Regions from separate parts of the Alcanivorax sp. 97CO-5 genome, predicted to be linked through region 1. Evidence: predicted binding sites of a transcription regulator. Region 1 holds the regulator's gene; each other region holds the start of a gene.
What was found. Region 1 encodes FNR, which switches genes on or off when oxygen is low (the NO sensors DNR and NnrR bind a similar motif). Its sites were predicted from a motif close to TTGATNTANATCAA; they were not measured.
Positions count from the first base shown of each region.

Region 2: cyoA (ubiquinol oxidase subunit II) is a predicted target of FNR. The motif match lies at 2,617-2,630, and genes of this name have one in related genera.
Region 3: clpB (ATP-dependent chaperone ClpB) is a predicted target of FNR. The motif match lies at 2,063-2,076, and genes of this name have one in related genera.

Region 1 covers NZ_KI965877.1:35,057-41,916, forward strand. The annotation lists gene Y017_RS00145 (heavy metal translocating P-type ATPase) at 1-1,126, shown strand, start outside; gene ccoS (cbb3-type cytochrome oxidase assembly protein CcoS) at 1,105-1,356, shown strand; gene Y017_RS00155 (sulfite exporter TauE/SafE family protein) at 1,346-2,131, shown strand; gene hemN (oxygen-independent coproporphyrinogen III oxidase) at 2,208-3,581, shown strand; gene fnr (fumarate/nitrate reduction transcriptional regulator Fnr) at 3,620-4,372, shown strand; gene Y017_RS00170 (universal stress protein) at 4,369-5,286, shown strand; gene Y017_RS00175 (hypothetical protein) at 5,315-5,617, shown strand; gene yaaA (peroxide stress protein YaaA) at 5,669-6,445, opposite strand; gene Y017_RS00185 (hypothetical protein) at 6,520-6,860, shown strand, end outside.
Region 2 covers NZ_KI965880.1:60,133-66,992, forward strand. The annotation lists gene cyoB (cytochrome o ubiquinol oxidase subunit I) at 1-1,464, opposite strand, end outside; gene cyoA (ubiquinol oxidase subunit II) at 1,500-2,513, opposite strand; gene Y017_RS04220 (MFS transporter) at 2,736-4,043, shown strand; gene Y017_RS04225 (NADH:flavin oxidoreductase) at 4,234-5,343, opposite strand; gene Y017_RS04230 (helix-turn-helix domain-containing protein) at 5,597-6,058, shown strand; gene Y017_RS04235 (NlpC/P60 family protein) at 6,397-6,860, opposite strand, start outside.
Region 3 covers NZ_KI965881.1:6,614-13,473, reverse strand. The annotation lists gene Y017_RS04465 (outer membrane protein assembly factor BamD) at 1-52, opposite strand, end outside; gene rluD (23S rRNA pseudouridine(1911/1915/1917) synthase RluD) at 121-1,092, shown strand; gene pgeF (peptidoglycan editing factor PgeF) at 1,180-1,926, shown strand; gene clpB (ATP-dependent chaperone ClpB) at 2,221-4,818, shown strand; gene Y017_RS04440 (DUF4124 domain-containing protein) at 4,899-5,360, opposite strand; gene Y017_RS04435 (acetolactate synthase 3 large subunit) at 5,833-6,860, shown strand, end outside.

The DNA.
Region 1 (6,860 bases):
GGTACGTGATTGGCAGCGGATTGCGCCCTTATTTACAGGCGGGATTCTTTTGCTGGCCGCATCGACTTTATTATGGCACTGGTCTTCCGGCGTTGCTCAAGCCTTTGAGCATACCCTCGCGGTACTGGTAGTAACCTGCCCTTGTGCGCTGGCGCTGGCTGTCCCACTTACACTGTCGTCCACATTGGCGACAGCACTGCGCGAGGGCATTTTGGTAGCGTCACCACGGCAACTACTAAAAGTCGCAAGTATAAAAGGCGTATTGTTTGATAAAACCGGCACGCTCACAGCTGGACAGTTCCGTATTGTCGATAGCCAAGTCCTCGACAAGAGCCGCGGGCTTGATGACTTACTGTCGATAGTGGCTGCACTGGAGTGGAATAATCCGCATCCGCTAGCCAAGCCATTTCAACAATATGCTCGCATCGCTGGTATGACGGATATCCACGCGGACCATACCGGTGTTACCGGGATGTTGAACCAGCAGCAATGGAGATTTACCGGCGCTCCGGACATGGCAAAGCAGGGAACAACCTGCCTGCAGCTGCTTTGCGATAACGAAGTACAACTTTACGTATGGATGCAAGATCCAGTTCGCCAAGAAGCACCGATGGTAATTAAGGCTCTTGCCGATGCCGGCATTACTGCTCGGCTCGCCAGTGGCGACAATAACAAGGCGGTAACTTCTGTAGCAGACCAGCTGGGTATAAAAGAAAGGCGCGGGCAGCAGCGGCCAGAGGAGAAAGCTGAATGGCTGGAAAGTTTACAAAGCATTTCTCCACAGATGATGGTCGGTGATGGCATCAACGATGCCCAAGCGATGATGGTGGCCTCGGTGTCTGTGGCCACCGGAAATGCTACCAGCTTGGCTCAGCGAGCAGCGGGCATGTTCCTGCTCCATGATTCACTTAAGGGGATTCCTGCCTTACCGCACCTTTCGCGGCTGTGCCAACGCACCATCCGCCAGAATTTGGCTTGGGCGCTGCTCTACAACATTCTTGCTATTCCGTTTGCGGTCAGTGGATTGCTCCCCCCATGGATGGCCGCACTGGGCATGTCTGCCAGTTCGCTCCTGGTTACTTTTAACGCCACGCGGGTGTCTCGATGGAAATTGTCCTCTTATTGATTCCCCTGGCCTTGCTGTTTCTTGGCGGAGCCATTGCCGCGCTTTTTTGGGCTCTACGTAAAGACCAGTTTGATGACTTGGACAATGCCGCCTGGAGGGTCGTATTCGACGATAGGGAGCAGCGCAACCCACATTCAACAGCGAAACCAACACCAGAACAGGAACAGGAAACGAAAATGAACAGCAACACTGTCACCACGTTGAATGCAGAGTCTAGCGATGACCATTGATACGCTCATTCCCCTTATTGCCAGCGCGTCCCTTATTGCCAGTGCCGGATCTGTGCACTGTATTGGTATGTGTGGTGGCATCAGTAGTGCGCTAACCTTCTCCATACCTGAGTCCCGTCGTCAAGGCGTGGCTCTCTGGGGCTGGCAGTTGCTGTTTGGATTGGGCCGGGTGACAACTTACTGTGTGCTGGGTGCATTGGCAGGAGCCCTGGGAGGGCTGTTCCTGGGCCAACTTCCCGGTCCATCTATGTCAGTGGGGCTTATCTTGTCTGGTGTACTAATGCTTCTTTTAAGCGCCTATTTGCTTGGAAAAGGGGCGTTCCTGCAGCGTATTGAGAAAATAGGCCAGCGCCTTTGGCGCAGCTTGCAGCCCATTACTCGCAAGCTCATGCCCATAGATCACCCAGTAAAAGCACTCATGTTGGGGTCCTTATGGGGGTTTTTGCCTTGCGGTCTTATCTACACGGCCTTGGCACTTGCAGCCACGGGGGGAACGGCTGTTGCGGGTGCTTTAGTGATGCTCTGTTTTGGTGTTATTACCGTCGTACCTGTTGCTATTACCGGTGTTCTTGCCTCCCAACTACAGCGATTTCGTAAAGGCGCTTGGCCGATGATTGCCAGTGCTCTGACTTTCTGTCTCGCGTTAGTGTTTTTCTGGCAGGCCTGGCTCATGGCCCAACATGGACATAGCGGTCATTCTGGTCATTCTATGCCCGGCCCAAGCACAGAGGCCGGCGCTTCAGAGCATCATCACGATCATCATTTACACCCTTGATCTGAATCAAACTCTGCGCCCGCAACAAGAGGATAATCACCGCCAAGACAAGGTTGCGTGAGCACAGGAGCCGCCCATGGTTAGCTGGAACAAAGCACTGATTCGTGAGCATGGCGGGCCCGGTCCACGCTACACCTCTTACCCGCCCGCTCCGAGCTTTCATTCAGGCATTGCTGAGGAGGACTTCTGGCAAGCTATGGATGAGGGCAATGCGGCGCGGCGGCCACTGTCGTTGTACATCCACATCCCTTTTTGTGGCAGTGTTTGCTACTACTGCGCGTGTAACCGCATCATTACTGCCAACAAGGCGCGCTCGGCAGACTACCTACGTTTACTGAAGCAGGAAATTCAACGCAAGGCCGTGCACGTGGACTCCCGTCGCCCCGTTACCCAGATGCACTGGGGCGGTGGCACCCCCACCTTTTTGGATGATGGCCAGCTAACTGAGCTGGTGTATGACCTGGCCCGCCACTTTAATCTTCGTGATGATGAACGCAGTGACTACGCTATCGAAATTGATCCGCGCACGGTGGATCAATCCCGCTTGGGCTTGCTACGAGGCCTAGGCTTCAACCGTGTTAGTTTGGGTGTACAGGATCTAGACCCTCGCGTGCAAAAGGCGGTCAATCGTGTGCAGCCCTATGAGCTGATCCGTGACACCATGGAATGGAGCCGCGATTTCGGTTTTCGCTCTATTAACACCGACTTGATTTACGGACTTCCTTGGCAATCGGAGTCCAGCTTAGCGCGTACTCTGGAGCAACTGCTAACTCTTCGTCCGGACCGCATCTCCCTTTATAATTACGCCCACCTGCCGGAGCGTTTCAAAATTCAGCGTCAGATTCAAGAGCACGCGCTACCGGATCCGGAAGAGAAGCTGAATATGTTGACCCGAGCGGGAAAAATGCTTAATGAGCAAGGCTATCGGTATATTGGCATGGACCATTTCGCACTGGAAAACGATAGCTTATCCATCGCGCAAGAAAATGGTCTGTTGCACCGTAATTTTCAGGGGTACACCCTCCATGGGGATGCAGATTTACTGGGCTTGGGCGTCAGCGCCATCAGCCAGATCGGTAACCTCTACGCTCAGAATCACAAGGCCTTGGACGATTGGCAAACGAGCCTTGAAGACCGCATTTTGCCAATCGAAAAAGGCTTTATGCTCAATCGCGACGACCAGATTCGTCGCGCGTTAATTATTCAATTACTCTGTGATTTATCCGTTGACATGCTTCAGTTTGGTGACACATGGGGCATCAATTTTGCGGATTATTTCGTCGATGCACTTACAGAGTGGTTAACGTTTGAGGCGCAAGGACTGGTAACGGTTGAGAATGACCGATTGTTCATTACCGAAACTGGGCGCTTGGTGAGCCGTGCATTGGTAATGCCTTTTGACCGTTACACCCAAAGGGAGCAAAGAACCCGATTTAGCCGGATTATTTAACCTTTATTCTACTATTTGCACCCTATACTCTAAGGGTGATGCTTTGCGCAGCGATCAACCGGAGTCAAACCGTGTCCCATCAAGTTTCCTGCAACGACTGCAGCCTCAGCCCAATTTGCCTGCCCTTAGCGGTAGCGCCAGCCCAGCTCGACCAGTTGGATCGAATTATTCACCGCGGACGGCCCTTAAAGCGGGGCGAACATCTTTTTCGCGCCACTGACGGGTTTTCCTCCGTTTACGCCGTGCGTTCTGGCGCCCTGAAGACCTATGTGGTCAGCGATGAGGGCGAGGAGCAAGTCACAGGCTTTTATCTGCCCGGCGAAGTGTTGGGTATGGATGGCATTAGCACAGCCCATCATGTCTCCAATGCAAAGGCCTTAGAAACGGCCACTGTTTGTGAAATTCCTTTCGCACAACTGGAGACCCTATCCCAGCAAATTCCGTCATTGCAGCACCATTTTTTCCGTCTGATGAGCAATGAGATTCGCTCGGACCGGGAACTGCACATGCTGCTGGGCAAAAAAAATGCCGACGATCGCGTAGCCTCCTTACTGCTATCGCTTTCTGCAAGGCATCAACGCCGTGGGCTAAGTGACAATATTTTTCGGCTTCCAATGTCTCGATATGATATCGCCAATTATCTTGGCATGGCCGTGGAAACCGTGAGCCGTATCTTTACTCGCTTCCAGCAACAACAGTGGCTGCGCGTCGATGGCCGGGAAATTGAAATTCTTGATCGTGGCAGCCTGTGTGGCCAGAACCATGACCCTGCGATGGAGTTACTACTATGACCGCCCCTATTGTTGCCATCCTTGATCGTGATCTGAAAGCAGACCAGCCTGCGCTGAGCAAAGCTCAGGTAATTGCGGCAGCCTCCCAGGCGCCCCTCCATGTCATCGTGAATGCCTATTCTTCTGCCATGGTTAGGGCTGTGGGTCTGGATACGGAGCGCCGAAAGGCCGCGAAGCAGCAAATTCATGATGCTTGGCACAAACGGATCACCCAGCTGCTAGGACAAGAGCGTGCTGAAATCAGCGTGCTGTGGGAAAAAGACAGCATGGACGGTTTACGCAAGGCCATTGTGGCCCAAAAGCCATCGTTGGCTGTCGTCCACACCAGTGACGACAGCGCCCTACGCCGCCACCTATTCACGCCCCGCGATTGGCAATTAATTCGTAAGGCGCCTTGCTCTGTGTTGTGTGTACACAGCCGCCAATGGAACAAACCACCGCGAATCTTGGCCGCTCTAGATCCAGGCACCGGGGAGGCCTTAGACGACAAGCTGTCTATTCATGTTCTTGACTGCGCTCGTCGATACTCCACCCTGCTCGGTGCGGACCTCACTGCCTGCCATGTGCTCGACGAAATGGATGAGGGCTTAATCATGGTGGCCGGTGAAGCCATTCCTGATTACACCGCCAGTATGGAAAAAGTGCGCAGCTTCCATCGGGATAACTTTTTCCAGTTTGGCGCTACCCAGGGCCTGGATAAGCAGCAGATGTGTACGCTCAGTGGTCCGATCGCACAAACCTTGGCCAGCCACTGTGAGCAAAATGATGTGGATCTAATGGTGCTGGGTACAGTACACCGTAATTTGCCCGAAAGGTTGTTGCTTGGTTCAACGGCAGAGTCGGTGATTACCAAGGCGAATGCGGATGTTTTGGTGGTAAAACCAGATGGATTTCAGTCCCCCTGGATTGATTAACAGTAGCAAATCAAGAGAGGCTAACGTTATGTCTGACAAGAAGGATTTTACTGCGCGTGCTCGTCAGCAACTTGAAGACTGGGATTATCAGCTCGATCGCCTAACGGCACGACTGAATGATTTGCGTGATGAGTGGCGTGAAGATGCCAAGGAAAAGATTGCTGAAATGAAGCATCGCCGTAAAGAATTTGAAAACAAGCTAGAGCGGTTGGAGTCCCATAGCGATGATGCTTGGGATGATATCAAGACAGGACTAGAGCTTGCTTGGGATGGACTTAAAACAGGCTTTCTTGCCGCCAAAAATGAATTTGACGAGAATAAGAAAGATTGACGTTGATCGGTGCCGCAAGCCTCGCTTGTGGCACCATCTGAAGCCCTACCCCTACCCTTGCTCTGGCCGTCGGAATACGGGCCTTAATGCAGTGGATTGCGCCTCACAGTAACAATAACCGGCCACATCAAACTGGGTTAACTTTGCCGGATCCTTAAGGCCTTTCTTGATAATCCAGGCGGCCATTAAGCCCCGCGCTTTCTTGGCGTAAAAACTGATAATCTTATAGTTACCATTTTTTTCATCTTGGAATACTGGCTCAATGATTGTGCCAGCAACCGCTTTCTTTTTTACTGCCTTAAAGTACTCGTTGGATGCCAAATTCACTAACACATCAGTTTTGGCGTCTTTCATATCTTTGTTGAGCAATTCGGTAATGGTGTTGCCCCAAAAGGCATAGAGGTCCTTGCCACGCTCATTATCAAGCTTTGTGCCCATTTCTAGACGGTAGGCTTGCATTAGATCTAGCGGTCGAAGCACACCGTAAAGTCCAGATAACATTCGAAAACGCTGCTGCGCCTCGCTAAGCTGATGATCATTGAATGATTCAATGTCTAGACCTGTGTAAACGTCACCCTTGAACGCAAACGCCGCTGGCCGGGCATTTTTTTTGTTGAAGGGCCTCTCCCACAAGGAAAAGCGTTCTGCGTTAAGATGGGCAATTTTGTCACTAACCCCCATCAGGCTGCTGATATCTGCTGGAGAAAGCTGCCGCGCGCGCGCTATCAACGCCTCGCTATCATCAAGTAAGCGGGGTTGCGTGGTTTTTAATGCCGGTAATTCGCTTTCGTAATCAAGCGTTTTGGCCGGTGAGACAACAATCAACATGCCCTTCTCCTTTACATATGCCTTTGGGGATTATATGAATCAGGGATGGTCAGGTCTGCATCTACGGAGGATTAATGCGCCTATTGCTTATATTAACGGTGGTTATCGCGGTCTCTGCCCTGTTGTGGGGAAGCTGGCAATGGGGGCGCCGGCCGTTTTTGCTGACGGTCAGCCTGGTGTTGGCCGGCTTGATCACTCTCGGCGTTGGCGTTTGGCAAGACAGCATGCATGACCAGGTTCGTATGGCACCGGAAGGCATCGCACTGGCGCTCACGGAAATTCGCAATTCTGAATCCGGTGTTCGGCTCAGTGGCACCGTTCGCAATGAAGGTGCGCAGGATGTGGCAGCCCTGACCTTACGGGCTCAGGCACTGCATTGTTCGACCCAATCTAGCTGTGCGGTGATTTATCAGCA
Region 2 (6,860 bases), on a different contig from region 1:
GCCCATCAAACCGAGTACGTACAACGGCATAAAGGCGAAGTAGAAACCAATCAGCCAGAACCAGAAGGACATCTTGCCCCAGAATTCATCCAGCTTGTAACCGGTGGCTTTGGGGAACCAATAAGTGATACCCGCGAACAGGCCGAACAGCACCCCGCCAATAATCACGTTATGGAAGTGGGCAATCAGAAACAGGCTGTTATGCAGCACGAAATCCACCGGCGGCACCGCCAGCAGCACCCCAGTCATGCCACCAATAACAAAGGTCACCATAAAGCCCAAGGTCCATAGCATGGGCACGTCGAACCTGATCCGGCCACGGAACATGGTGAACAACCAGTTGAATATCTTCGCACCGGTCGGTATCGAGATAATCATCGTGGTAATACCGAAGAACGAATTCACACTGGCCCCCGACCCCATGGTGAAGAAATGGTGCAGCCACACCAAGTACGACAGCACGGTAATTACCACGGTCGCATAAACCATAGAGGTGTAACCGAACAGCGGCTTGCGGCTATAGGTAGACACGATCTCCGAGAAAATACCGAACACCGGCAAAATCAGGATGTACACCTCGGGGTGCCCCCAGATCCAGATCAAATTCACATACATCATGGCGTTGCCACCAAGATCATTGGTGAAGAAAGCCGTGTCCAGGTAGCGATCCATCGACAGCATGGCCAGCACTGCAGTGAGTACCGGGAACGCCGCCACAATCAAGATATTGGTGCACAGGGAGGTCCAGGTGAACACCGGCATCTTCATCAGGCTCATGCCCGGGGCCCGCATCTTGACGATGGTCACCAACAGGTTAACCCCGGATAACAGCGTCCCCACCCCGGCAATCTGCAACGCCCAGATGTAGTAGTCCACCCCCACCCCAGGGCTCTGCAAAATGCCCGATAACGGCGGATAGGCCAGCCAACCCGTCTTAGCAAACTCACCCACAAACAGAGACACCATCAGCAGTACAGCACCACCGGTAGTCATCCAAAAACTGAAATTATTCAGAAACGGGAAAGCCACATCGCGGGTGCCGATTTGCAACGGAATCAGATAATTCATGATCCCGGTCACCAGTGGCATGGCCACGAAAAAAATCATGATCACGCCATGGGCGGTGAAGATCTGATCGTAGTGGTGAGGCGGCAGATAGCCGGTGGCATCACCAAAGGCCATCGCTTGATGAAGGCGCATCATGATCGCATCAGCGAAGCCGCGCAGCAGCATTACCAAGCCAAGGATGATGTACATGATGCCGATTTTCTTGTGGTCGATGGTAGTGAACCATTCATTCCACAGGTAGCCCCACAGCTTATAGCGCGTCAGCGCCGCCAGCACCGCGACTCCCCCCAGCGCCACCATGGCAAAGGTGCTGAGGATGATCGGATCATGGAAGGGGATTGCCTCCCAGGTAAGGCGACCAAAGATCAGTTTGATCAGATCCAGGTTCTCAAACATGGGCGGCACCTACTGCGTTTGCGATCAGGAAAAATTTATTCATGGTGGCCTCCATGGTGCGGGTGGCCGGCATTACCTTCGTGATCTTGATGACCTTCATGGTTAGCCTTGGCATCAGCGTGATGCCCTGCATGCTTATTCATCCCTGCGTGGTACATCATGTCTTCCATACAGACTTGGCCTGGCTCTACACAGCGATTAAAAATGCCGTAGTAAAGTGTTGGATCCACTTCACCGTAATAGCTCACCGGTTCATCAATACTCGGCGCTTCCAGTTGCAGGTATTCATCACGGCTCAGATTTCCCTCGCTGGCCTTCACCTTCGCCACCCAGTCATCGAAGTCCTCTTCGCTTAACCCGTGGAAATCAAACTTCATCTGTGAGTAACCCGCGCCACTGTAGTTAGCCGAAAAGCCTTTATAGACACCCGGCTCGTTGATCACCCCGTGTAGCTTTGTTTCCATGCCTGCCATGGCATAGATCTGCCCGGCCATGGCCGGAATAAAGAAAGAATTCATCATGGTAGAGGCGGTAATCTTGAAGCGAATAGGATGATTCACCGGCGCCGCCAATTCATTGACGGTGGCAATTCCCTGCTCCGGATAGATAAACAACCACTTCCAATCCAGCGCCACCACTTCCACGGTGAGCGGCTCCAGCGTCGCCGGCACCGGTGTGTGCGCATCAATGCGGTCCAGCGGACGGTAGGGGTCTAACTTATGGGTACTCACCCAGGTCATGGCGCCCAGCGCGATGATAATCATGAGGGGAACAGACCAGATCACCAGTTCCAGCACGGTGGAATGGTTCCAATCGGGTTTGTAGTTGGCTTTCGTGTTGGCTTCCCGGTAATGCCAAGCAAACCACAGCGTCAGCACGATCACCGGCACAATGACAAGCAGCATCAAGACCGTGGCCCACACAAGCAGATCCCGTTGTTGCACGGCCACGTCACCAGAGGGGGACATCACGACTGCGTCGCAACCCGCAAGCAAGGCGGTGACAAGCAACGTCAACGACGCTCCACGCAAGTATTTGAATAATTGCATTGGCGAATCTTCTGGTTGGCTTTTAAGTAGCCGGGACTCTATCCAAGGGCATCAGTAGCCGGTATTGGACATTTTGTCCCATAGGCTTAAAGTCTAAATATTCTTGATGGAAATCAATGCACAAAGGAGCCTTTTAATAACGGTTTTCCCACTCAACATTGCTCAAAACATGCAAACCGTTATTCCGAGCCCTAACAACAACTCTGGTGAAGAGCGCAAAACATGTCTCAGACCTCTTCGGCTTCGATGCCGAGCAAACCCGGCCACAGCTCCGTGGCCCCAAACGAAATCGCCGTGGGTGTGGTCATCGGCCGTACCTCCGAGTATTTCGACTTTTTTGTCTACGGCATCGCCTCCGTGCTGATCTTTCCTCAGCTGTTCTTCCCGTTTACCGGTCAGCTGCAAGGAATGCTCTATGCCTTCATGGTGTTTGCGCTGGCCTTTGTGGCACGGCCCTTTGGTACCGCCCTGTTCATGTGGATCCAGCGACAGTGGGGCCGCGGCATCAAACTCACCACCGCCCTCTTCCTTCTCGGCACAGCCACTGCGGGCATTGCCTTCCTGCCCGGTTATGAACAACTCGGCGGCCATGCCATCGTGCTGCTGGCCCTGTTTCGGATGATGCAAGGGATCGCCTTCGGCGGTTCCTGGGATGGCCTCCCTTCATTACTGGCCCTAAACGCCCCCAAAGAAAGCCGCAGCTGGTACACCATGATTGGCCAGCTGGGCGCCCCCCTTGGCTTCGTGATCGCCAGCGCCCTGTTCCTGTATCTTTATAACAGCCTGAGCGCTGCGGATTTCATGAGCTGGGGTTGGCGTTATCCGTTCTTCGTGGCATTCGCCATCAACGTGGTCGCCCTATTCGCGCGGCTGCGCTTGGTGCTAGGCGAGGAATACACCGAAGCCATGCAGGAAAGTGAACTGGAACCCATTCGCACCAGCGAGATGGTGCGAGAGGAGGGCCACAATATTTTTATCGGCTCCTTTGCCGCCTTGGCCAGCTATGCGCTATTTCATGTGGTAACCATTTTTCCACTGTCATGGATTGCCTTCCAGGGCAGCCAGACCACCGCCGAAGTGCTCACCGTACAAGTATTGGGTGGCTTCGTGGGCATCATCGCCACCATCGGCTCCGGCTGGATCGCCGCCCGCATCGGCAAACGCACCACCGTGGGCGCCCTGGCCGCCATGATTGGCGTATTCAGCCTTCTCACCCCACTGCTAATGGGCGGTAGCCCGGTCATGCAAGACACCTTCATTCTGCTGGGCTTTGCTTTGCTCGGAGTGTCCTACGGCCAAGCATCCGGCACAGTGACGGCCAACTTCGCCCCGCGCTTTCGCTACACCGGCGCCGCCCTCACTTCTGATTTCGCTTGGTTGTTCGGTGCCGCCTTCGCCCCGCTGGTCGCCTTGGGCCTGTCCGCCAAATTCGGACTCATGTCGGTGACCGTATACCTGCTATCCGGCGTTATTTGCACCCTGCTGGCGCTAGCCGTTAACCAGTCGCTGGAGGAGCAGGCAGAGGAGTGAGCGACACGCTACGAGCTTGGGCTGCAACACCGTTTGAGGCCCAAGCCACCTGAAACACAAAAGCCAGCGGCAGGAACAAAGCGAAGCGTGTTACTGAAACGAAAGAGGCCGCGTCCAGATCTGGGCGCGGCCTCTATGTTATCGGCCCTGGTAAACCCCGGCCCGCATTTCAACTTTTAACCTTTCACTCTTAACTCAAGCTGCCCAGCGCAGCCTTAGTGAACGGCGCAATTTCGTCTTCCTTACCCTCACGTATTTTCACCAACCAGTTCGGGTCCTGCAGCAACGCACGGCCCACGGCAATTATGTCGAACTCGTCGTTATCCATGCGCCGCTCCAGCTCATCAAGCCCCGTCGGGTTAGCCGTTCCACCCATGCCTTCTGGGCTATTGAGGAAGTCGCCATCCAAACCCACGCTGCCCACAGAAATCACCGGCTTACCCGTAATCTTTTTAGTCCAACCTGCCAAGTTCAGATCGGACCCCTCAAATTCTGGCAACCAAAAACGGCGCGTAGACGCGTGAAACACATCGACACCGGCCTCCACAAACGGCATCAGGAAGCGCTCCAGCTCTTCTGGATTATGAGCCAGCTTTGCCTCGTAATCTTGCTGCTTCCACTGGGAAAAACGCAGCACGATGGCGAAGTCCTCACCTACCGCCTCGCGTACCGCCTTAACAATCTCGATACCAAAACGGGCACGGTTCTCGATGGACCCACCGTACTCATCATCACGCTGATTGGTGCCTTCCCAGAAAAACTGATCGAGTAGATAACCATGGGCACCATGAATCTCGACCCCATCAAAGCCCACCTCTTTAGCCGCCTTGGCAGATTCAGCAAAAGCACGAATCACATCCTGGATATCCGCTTTGCTCATAGCTTCGCCATTTTTTTTACCCGGCTTAAACAAACCGGAAGGCGAATAAGCAGGCACATCCTTGTCCGGGCCAATACCCGGCTTACGCACTGAGCCCACATGCCACAACTGTGGAATGATCTGCCCACCGGCAGCGTGCACCGCGTCCACCACTTTCTTCCAACCCGCCATGGCCTCATCGCCATAAATAGCCGGCACACCCTCATAACCATTGGCGGCCTTGTGGCCCACAAAAGTACCCTCGGTAATGATCAGGCCCACCTCGCCCTCGGCTCGGCGCTGGTAATAGCCCACCACCTGATCATTAGGCACATAACCCGGAGAAAAGGTGCGCGTCATGGGCGCCATGGCCACTCGATTACGCATTTTCAAAGACTTAAGTTCAAAAGGACGCAACAGGCTATCCAGGGAACTACTCATGAGGCTCTCCTAATCAATCTTCGTTTATTCACTCTCTAAGCCGAGCCCGTACCTGGCTCGGCGTGAGCATTGGAGGTAACAAAAAAAGGGGCTAGCAATGGCAAGCACCCTCGCAGTAGCCCTTTCAACCGTATTTTCCCAACAAACAAACAGAATCAGCGCATCCGCCATCATGGGCGGTCAATTCAATTTAGTTGCGTAATAAAACCTTATTTGGTTTCTTAATGCAACCATTCTGATCTATACTGCCGCCATGACACGTAAACGCTTCGACGACATGGGCTGCTCCGTAGCCTGCGCCCTCAATGAGGTTGGTGACTGGTGGTCCCTGCTGGTGGTCAAGCAGGCCATGCTGGGCACCCGCCGCTTTGTGGATTTCCAGCATAGCCTGGGCATCGCCAAAAACATCCTCTGCAACCGTCTATCGCGGTTGGTGGATAACGGCGTTATGGTGCGTGTGGACGTGGGCGAACACGGCAAGCGCTACGAATACCGCCTCACCGACAAGGGCCGGGATCTGTTTACCGTCATCACCGCCCTGCGCCAGTGGAGCGAACGCTGGAACGGCGAGAAAGACACCATGAAACTGGTGGACCGCCAAACCGGCGAACCGCTGGCCCCGGTAGCGGTTCACAACCAACAGGGCCAGGCTCTCACCGTGCGGGATGTGCGGTTTGTAGATCCGCAAGGGAAGCCGTTGGAGGAAGCGGGTTGACCACCGTCTCAGTGCTACAAAAACGCTGAAACAACATCGTCGCCACGCTACTATCCGACTCGCAAGCCACCTAACAGCAACAGCCCCCTACAGCGAGCTCCATCGCCCTCTTCTAAAAAAACACCAATCAACCACTTACAAATTTATGTAAGCCATATCCTACATATTCAGCTTGCGTGAGGGTGAAAACGGGCAGGAATTCGATAAACAATGAGGCTGGGGCAGGAGGTGTCCTGGCGGCAAGGGGCGCGCGCTTTTCTAGCGGGTTTAGTCTTGGCTGTGATTTCGGGAGACGCTGGGAATCCGGGGGATTTCTTAAGAGTAATATCGAACGTGTGCTACCGATTCACCAACCGCCGAGCCTGCCAATAGCGCTGACTCCAATAGGGGTTGTGCAGCGACGACTGCATCACCCCCTTACTCACCGACGCATGCATAAATTCATCGCCCCCCATGTAAATTCCCACATGGCGATTGCCAGGCCCAGTGCGGAAGAACACCAGGTCACCCACACGAATGTCACCGCGCTTTACCTTTTTCCCGCTTTTCAGCAGCTCAAGGGTGGTGCGCGGGACTTCCATACCCAAGCGCGACTGAAAGGTGAGGTAGACGAAGCCGGAGCAGTCCACGCCGCGGGGGCTCAGACCACCGTAACGATAGGGGACACCTTTCCAGTCTTCGTGCTGAGCTTCCAGTGACATAAGCAGGGGGGGCGGGGGCGCTTCGGACATTACTTGCGCCACTAGCGCATCCAATTCCTGCTGGGCTTGGAGATCCGGTGCGGTGCCGACAGTTGCCGAGC
Region 3 (6,860 bases), on a different contig from region 1:
CACAGCCGGCCAGAATCAGTAGACACAGTAGTGGCCATAAAAGTCGTGGCATTCTTTCCTCGTTGAACGGGTTACAATTCGCGAATTGGGTATTTAAGCACAGGTTGAGGAACCTTTTATATGGGACATCTTGGCGGCGAAAAAATTCAGCGCACCGAACAGGTGAAGCCGGAGCACGCCGGGCAGCGGGTAGATCAGGTAGCGGCGGAGCTGTTCGAGGGCTTTTCTCGCTCGCGCCTGCAGACTTGGATCAAGAATGGTGTGTTGACGGTCAACGGTGCCCAGACCAAGCCCAAAGAGAAGCTGACCGGTAATGAATCGCTGACTCTGGAGGTGGAAATTGAGCCTGAATTGGATGATCAGCCTCAGTCCATCGATCTGGATGTGGTCTATCAGGATGACGACCTGATCGTGATTAATAAGCCCGCCGGGCTAGTGGTTCACCCGGCCGCAGGCCACGCAGATGGCACATTGCTTAACGGGTTGCTTCACTTGGACGAACGCCTTAACAGCCTGCCCCGTGCGGGTATTGTTCACCGTTTGGACCGTGATACTACTGGGTTAATGGTGGTGGCCCGTTCTCTAGAAGCTCATCAGAGCCTGGTGGCGCAACTACAAGATAAAAGTCTGTTTCGGCAATACGAGGCCATTGCGGTGGGGGTGATGACTGGCGGTGGCAAGGTGGATGCGCCCATGGGGCGTCATCCGGTGGACCGTAAGAAGCAGGCGGTAGTGAAAACCGGCGGAAAAAATGCGGTGACTCACTACCGGGTGCTTGATCGTTACCGGGCTCACACCCGGATTCAGGTGCAACTGGAAACCGGTCGTACCCATCAAATTCGCGTTCATATGGCCCATCGCAACTATCCGCTGGTGGGTGATCCGCTCTACGGAGGTCGCCTCAAGCAGCCAGCCGGTGCCACCGAAGCGTTGCGTCAGGCGCTGCATAAATTTCCCCGCCAAGCGCTACATGCCAGGAAATTGGGGCTGATCCACCCGGCTACGGGAGAGTATTGTGAGTTTCAAGCCGAATTGCCGGCGGATATGACTAGCCTGATTGTCGCGTTGGAAAATGACATCAAAGACGAATAGGTCACCCCCGCTTAGCCTCAATCAGGTGTGTTGTTCAATATGAGCGGGGGAAGGGGCCTGCGCCCCTTCATGATCAAGGAGCCGGAAATGTCACTACCGGACAAGAGTGAGTGGTTGTGCCCGGATTGGAATCCACACCCGGCAGTGCGGGTATGTGTGACCACCCGGGCTGGCGATCTCTCCCCTAAACCTTGGAACGGTTTAAATTTGGGGCTGAATTGTGGTGACCAGCCTGAGCGAGTGGAGCGGGCGCGCCACCATGTGGAGAAACAATTACAGGCGGATCATCCTGCGGCCTGGTTGTGGCAGGTCCATGGCAAACGGGTGATGCGGGCAGATGAACAGAATAATGAGGCAGACGGTGTTTGGACCGATCAGCAGCGTTGGCCTTGTGTCGTGCTGACGGCTGATTGTTTGCCCGTGTTGCTCGCTCGCAAGGATGGCACGGCGGTGGCGGCGGTGCATGCCGGTTGGCGCGGCTTGCAAGCGGGCATTATCGCCGAAGGGGTCGCTCGTATTGCTCCCAGCGGTGAGCCAGTGAGTGCTTGGCTAGGGCCGGCCATTTGTGGGCAGTGTTATCAGGTGGGGGATGACGTGTATCGCGCTTTCACCATGGGTCGCCCGGCTTTTGAGCCTGCCTTCAAGAAAGATGCTACCCCTAATCATTGGCGGTTTTCTGTGGCCCACGCTGCCATTATTGAGCTGGCCCTGTTGGGCATCGACGATGTTCATGGTGGAGATCTTTGCACGGCCTGTGATTTGTCCCGCTTTTACTCCTATCGTAAGGAAGGCCAAACGGGTCGGTTCGCCTCACTGATCTGGCTTGATGGATGAAAACAGGGATTGTTGAGCGGGGAGGGTGAGTGGACTCCGCTATATGGGCTGTTTTTTCTTTTATCCAAAAACAAAGAGGCTGCGATCCAGGATTGGGCGCGGCCTCTTTGCTTTAAGGCTATGGTCATGCTTGTTATTGCGCGGTATCAATTCGCTATTTCCAAAAAACAATTAACCTTGAAGCTGGCCCAATCGGACCCATCTATGATTCAGTTGATAGATAACCGGTGATCACATTGGCCTTGCCGACAGGGAGGCGTTGTGTGGATCACGACCGGATAGGAGAGCGATACAATGCGAATGGATAAACTCACTGCCCGCCTGCAGGAAGCGCTGTCAGACGCGCAATCCTTGGCCGTGGGGCAGGGTAATAGCACCATTGAGCCAGTTCATCTGATGTTGGCGTTGATGCAGCAGCAGGGAGGCGCCGCTCGGCCGTTGTTGGAAAAAGCAGGCGCCAACGTTGCCGATGTGATTACCGCCCTGAAAATGGCTGTGGACAAGCTGCCCACGGTGACTAACTTCAATGGTGATGTGCAGATGGGACAAGCCACCGGGCGGATGCTGAATATTGCCGACCGGGAAGCTCAGCAGCGCGGTGACCAGTATCTTTCTACGGAAGTGGTGTTGCTGGCGGCCTGCGACGATAGCGGTGAGCTGGGTAAGCTGTTTAAGAATGCCGGCGTCACTCGTAAGGTGCTGGCTGAAAAAATTGCTGAAGTACGAGGGGGCGAAACGGTGAACGATCCCAACGCGGAAGACAAACGTGAAGCGCTAGATAAGTACACCGTGAACCTGACCGAGCGAGCGGAGTCCGGCAAGCTTGACCCGGTGATCGGCCGGGACGACGAAATTCGCCGTACTATTCAGGTCTTGCAGCGTCGCACCAAGAACAACCCGGTATTGATCGGTGAGCCCGGGGTGGGCAAGACCGCCATTGTCGAAGGCCTTGCTCAGCGTATTGTGAATGGCGAAGTCCCTGAAGGCTTGAAGGACAAGCAAGTGCTCTCGCTGGATATGGCCGCGCTGATCGCGGGTGCTAAATATCGAGGAGAGTTCGAAGAGCGCTTGAAAGCGGTACTCAACGAGTTGGCTAAGCAGGAAGGGCGCATCATTCTTTTCATTGATGAGCTGCATACCATGGTCGGCGCCGGCAAGGGTGAAGGGTCCATGGATGCGGGCAATATGCTCAAGCCGGCACTGGCTCGGGGTGAGCTGCACTGTGTGGGTGCTACCACGCTGGACGAATACCGGCAGTACATTGAGAAAGATGCCGCGCTGGAGCGTCGTTTTCAGAAAGTGCTGGTGGATGAGCCCACGGTGGAAGACACCATTGCCATTCTGCGGGGCTTGAAAGAGCGTTACGAAGTTCACCATGGCGTGGACATCACCGATGGCGCCATCATTGCCGCTGCTCGCTTGAGTCATCGCTACATTACCGATCGACAACTGCCGGATAAGGCCATTGATCTGATCGACGAGGCCGGCAGCCGTATCCGTATGGAAATCGACTCTATGCCGGAGGAAATGGACCGCCTAGATCGCCGTTTGATCCAGCTGAAAATGGAGCGTGAAGCGCTGCGCAAGGAAGACGATGATGCCAGCCGCAAGCGGCTGGAAAAGCTGGAAGATGAGATCGATGAGCTGGAAAAAGAGTACGCGGATCTAGAGGAAATTTGGCAGGCGGAGAAAGCCGCGTTGCAGGGCGCAGCCGAATATAAGGCGGAGCTGGAGCAGGCTCGTGTGGAGCTGGAGCAGGCCCGTCGCGCCGGCGACCTGAGCCGTATGTCCGAACTGCAGTACGGCGAAATTCCGGAACTGGAAAAGAAAGTTCAGGATGCCCAGGACCGGGAAGAACAAGCCCAAACTGAGACGCAGCTGCTGCGTAACAAGGTCACCGACGAGGAAATTGCTGAGGTGGTGGCCAAGTGGACCGGCATTCCTGTATCGAAAATGTTGGAAGGTGAGAAGGACAAGTTGCTGCGTATGGAAGATGCCTTGCATGATCGGGTGGTCGGCCAGAATGAGGCTGTTGAGGCGGTGGCTAATGCGGTACGCCGCTCCCGGGCAGGGTTGTCAGATCCGAATCGACCCAACGGCAGCTTCCTGTTTCTGGGCCCCACCGGGGTGGGTAAAACGGAACTTTGTAAGGCGCTGGCCAACTTCCTGTTCGACACCGAAGAGGCCATGGTTCGCATCGACATGTCTGAGTTTATGGAAAAACATTCCGTGGCTCGGCTGGTGGGAGCCCCTCCGGGCTATGTGGGTTATGAGGAAGGCGGCTACCTCACCGAGTTAGTGCGACGTAAACCTTACTCGGTGGTGTTGCTGGACGAGGTGGAAAAAGCCCACCCGGATGTGTTCAACATTCTGTTGCAGGTGCTCGATGATGGTCGCCTGACGGATGGCCAAGGCCGTACCGTGGACTTCCGCAATACTGTGGTGGTGATGACATCCAACCTGGGTTCTGATCTGATTCAGAAGCTGGCAGGTTCTGATGCCGAATCTGCTAGTGATTATGAAACGATGAAATCGGCGGTGATGGAGGTGGTAGGTAACCACTTCCGCCCGGAGTTCCTCAACCGAGTAGATGAAACCGTGGTGTTCCATCCGCTGGCCAAAGATCAGCTCAAGGGCATTGCGTCCATTCAGTTGGGTTTCTTGCGCAAGCGATTGGCGGAGCGGGAAATGAGCCTGGAGCTGAGTGATGCGGCGCTTGATCAGCTGGTGGATGCCGGTTTTGATCCCGTCTACGGGGCTCGTCCGCTTAAGCGGGCTATCCAGCAGCAGTTGGAAAATCCGCTGGCTCAATCGCTGCTGAAAGGCGAGTACGTTCAGGGCGATACCATTCACGTGGATGTGGAAGAGGGGCGGTTTACGTTTGGCCGTTAATCGTCCCTTTGGGCCAAGTAAAGAAAGGCCGCCGGTGGTAACGCCGGCGGCTTTTTTGTGGGCGGGCTTTTAGTCTCAGCTTAGCGGCCTTCGCATTTCTCCAAGGCACTACGGGTCTCGGCGAGCATCTCGTCTCTAACTTGCTGGTCGATCACTTCCAGTTCACCTGTTTCCGGGTTTTTACGCCGTACGGTGGGCTTGTTGGTCAGGGTTTCCAGATTCTTGCGGTGTTGTTCGCAGCGTTCTTGAGCGACCGCTTCTGGTTCCGTTTCCAGTCGCTTTTGCTCCTTGGCTTGACTCGCGGCAGCCTCTTTGGCTTTTTGTGCCGCGTTCCTTTTGGTCTCAAGGGCTTCGATGGCCTCGCTCTGACTCGAACTGGCAGTGGCGCGGGTGTTTATTTCGGTCGTATTCGCGCCCTGTGGAGCCTGGGCGTCGTAATGGGTAACGCCTTTGTCGTCTACCCATTTATAGAACTTGGCCGCCGGGCTCAGGCTCGAAAGGGCAAGTAAGGCGCCGCCGAGAAACAGGCTGAATTTTGTCATGATGTCCGTCTTCTTATGATTTCGGTTGATCCATCAGACTTTAGCATGACGTGAGAAGGGGATTTTCTGCAACCTAAAGTCGACCAAGGGCTTTGATTGACTGCACATTTCTGCGAAGATTATGACTTTCCGGAGATCGGGACCCGCATTCGCTTACCGGCGTGTGTGAGGCCGGGACCCGGGGCACCGTTACCGCGATGTCCTGCCAGCAGTACCACTGCACTCTCGTCCCGCTGTGGGAGCCTCCGGAGGTTTCTCATTCCTAAAGCGGGAGTATTCCCTTTCAGGTTTGCAGATCTTCCGTGTAGTCCTCCCGCCTGTGTTCTTGTCGGCCACCTCCGACAGGGCTCCAGAGCACCTAAATACGGTGCTTTCCGCAGGCAGCAAGCTAGCAGGCTGTTCAACAGCCAGCCAAAACACCGTCCCGCTGCGTGGCAGTGGGTAGTATGCATTTAAATTTGAGGTAGCAACCGTGGAAATGTTATCCGGCGCGGAAATGGTGGTCCGTGCGCTGCAAGACGAGGGAGTGGAGTACATCTTCGGGTATCCCGGAGGGTCCGTACTGCACATTTATGATGCGCTGTTCCAGCAGGACAAGGTCAACCATATTCTGGTCCGCCATGAGCAGGCGGCCACCCATGCGGCCGACGGCTATGCCCGTGCCACCGGCAAGGCCGGTGTGGTCATGGTGACGTCCGGGCCAGGCGCGACTAATGCGATTACTGGCTTGGCTACGGCCTTTATGGATTCGATTCCTATGGTAGTGCTGTCCGGGCAAGTGCGTTCTGACTGGATTGGTGATGATGCCTTCCAGGAAACGGACATGATTGGTGTGTCCCGTCCGGTGGTGAAGCACAGTTTCATGGTTCGTGATGCCAAAGACATTCCCGAAATCATGAAGAAGGCCTTCTACATCGCCACCACCGGCCGTCCCGGCCCGGTGCTGGTGGATATTCCTAAGGATCAGACGGCACCGAACGTCAAGAATCCCTACGAGTATCCCAAGAAAGTGAAGATGCGCTCTTACTCTCCGGTGAGCCGCGGCCATTCCGGGCAGATCCGTAAGGCGCTGGACGAGTTGATGAAAGCCAAGCGCCCGGTGATTTATGCCGGCGGTGGCGTGGTGCAGGGTGAAGGCAGCGAGTTGCTGACCCAGTTGGCCCACCGGCTTAATTTCCCGGTGACCAATACCCTGATGGGACTGGGGGGCTTTCCCGGTACCGACCGTCAGAACGTGGGTATGCTGGGCATGCACGGCACCTATGAAGCCAACATGACCATGCATAACTCGGATGTGATTTTGGCTGTGGGTGCCCGTCTGGACGACCGGGTGACTAACAATGTGAAGAAGTTCTGCCCGGGCGCCAAGATCATTCACATCGATATCGACCCGGCGACTATCTCTAAAAACATCATGGCGCACATCCCCATCGTGGGCCCGGTGCAGCAGGTGCTGGAAGAGATGCTGGCGGCGCTGGATGAGCACGGTGGCGAGCCGGA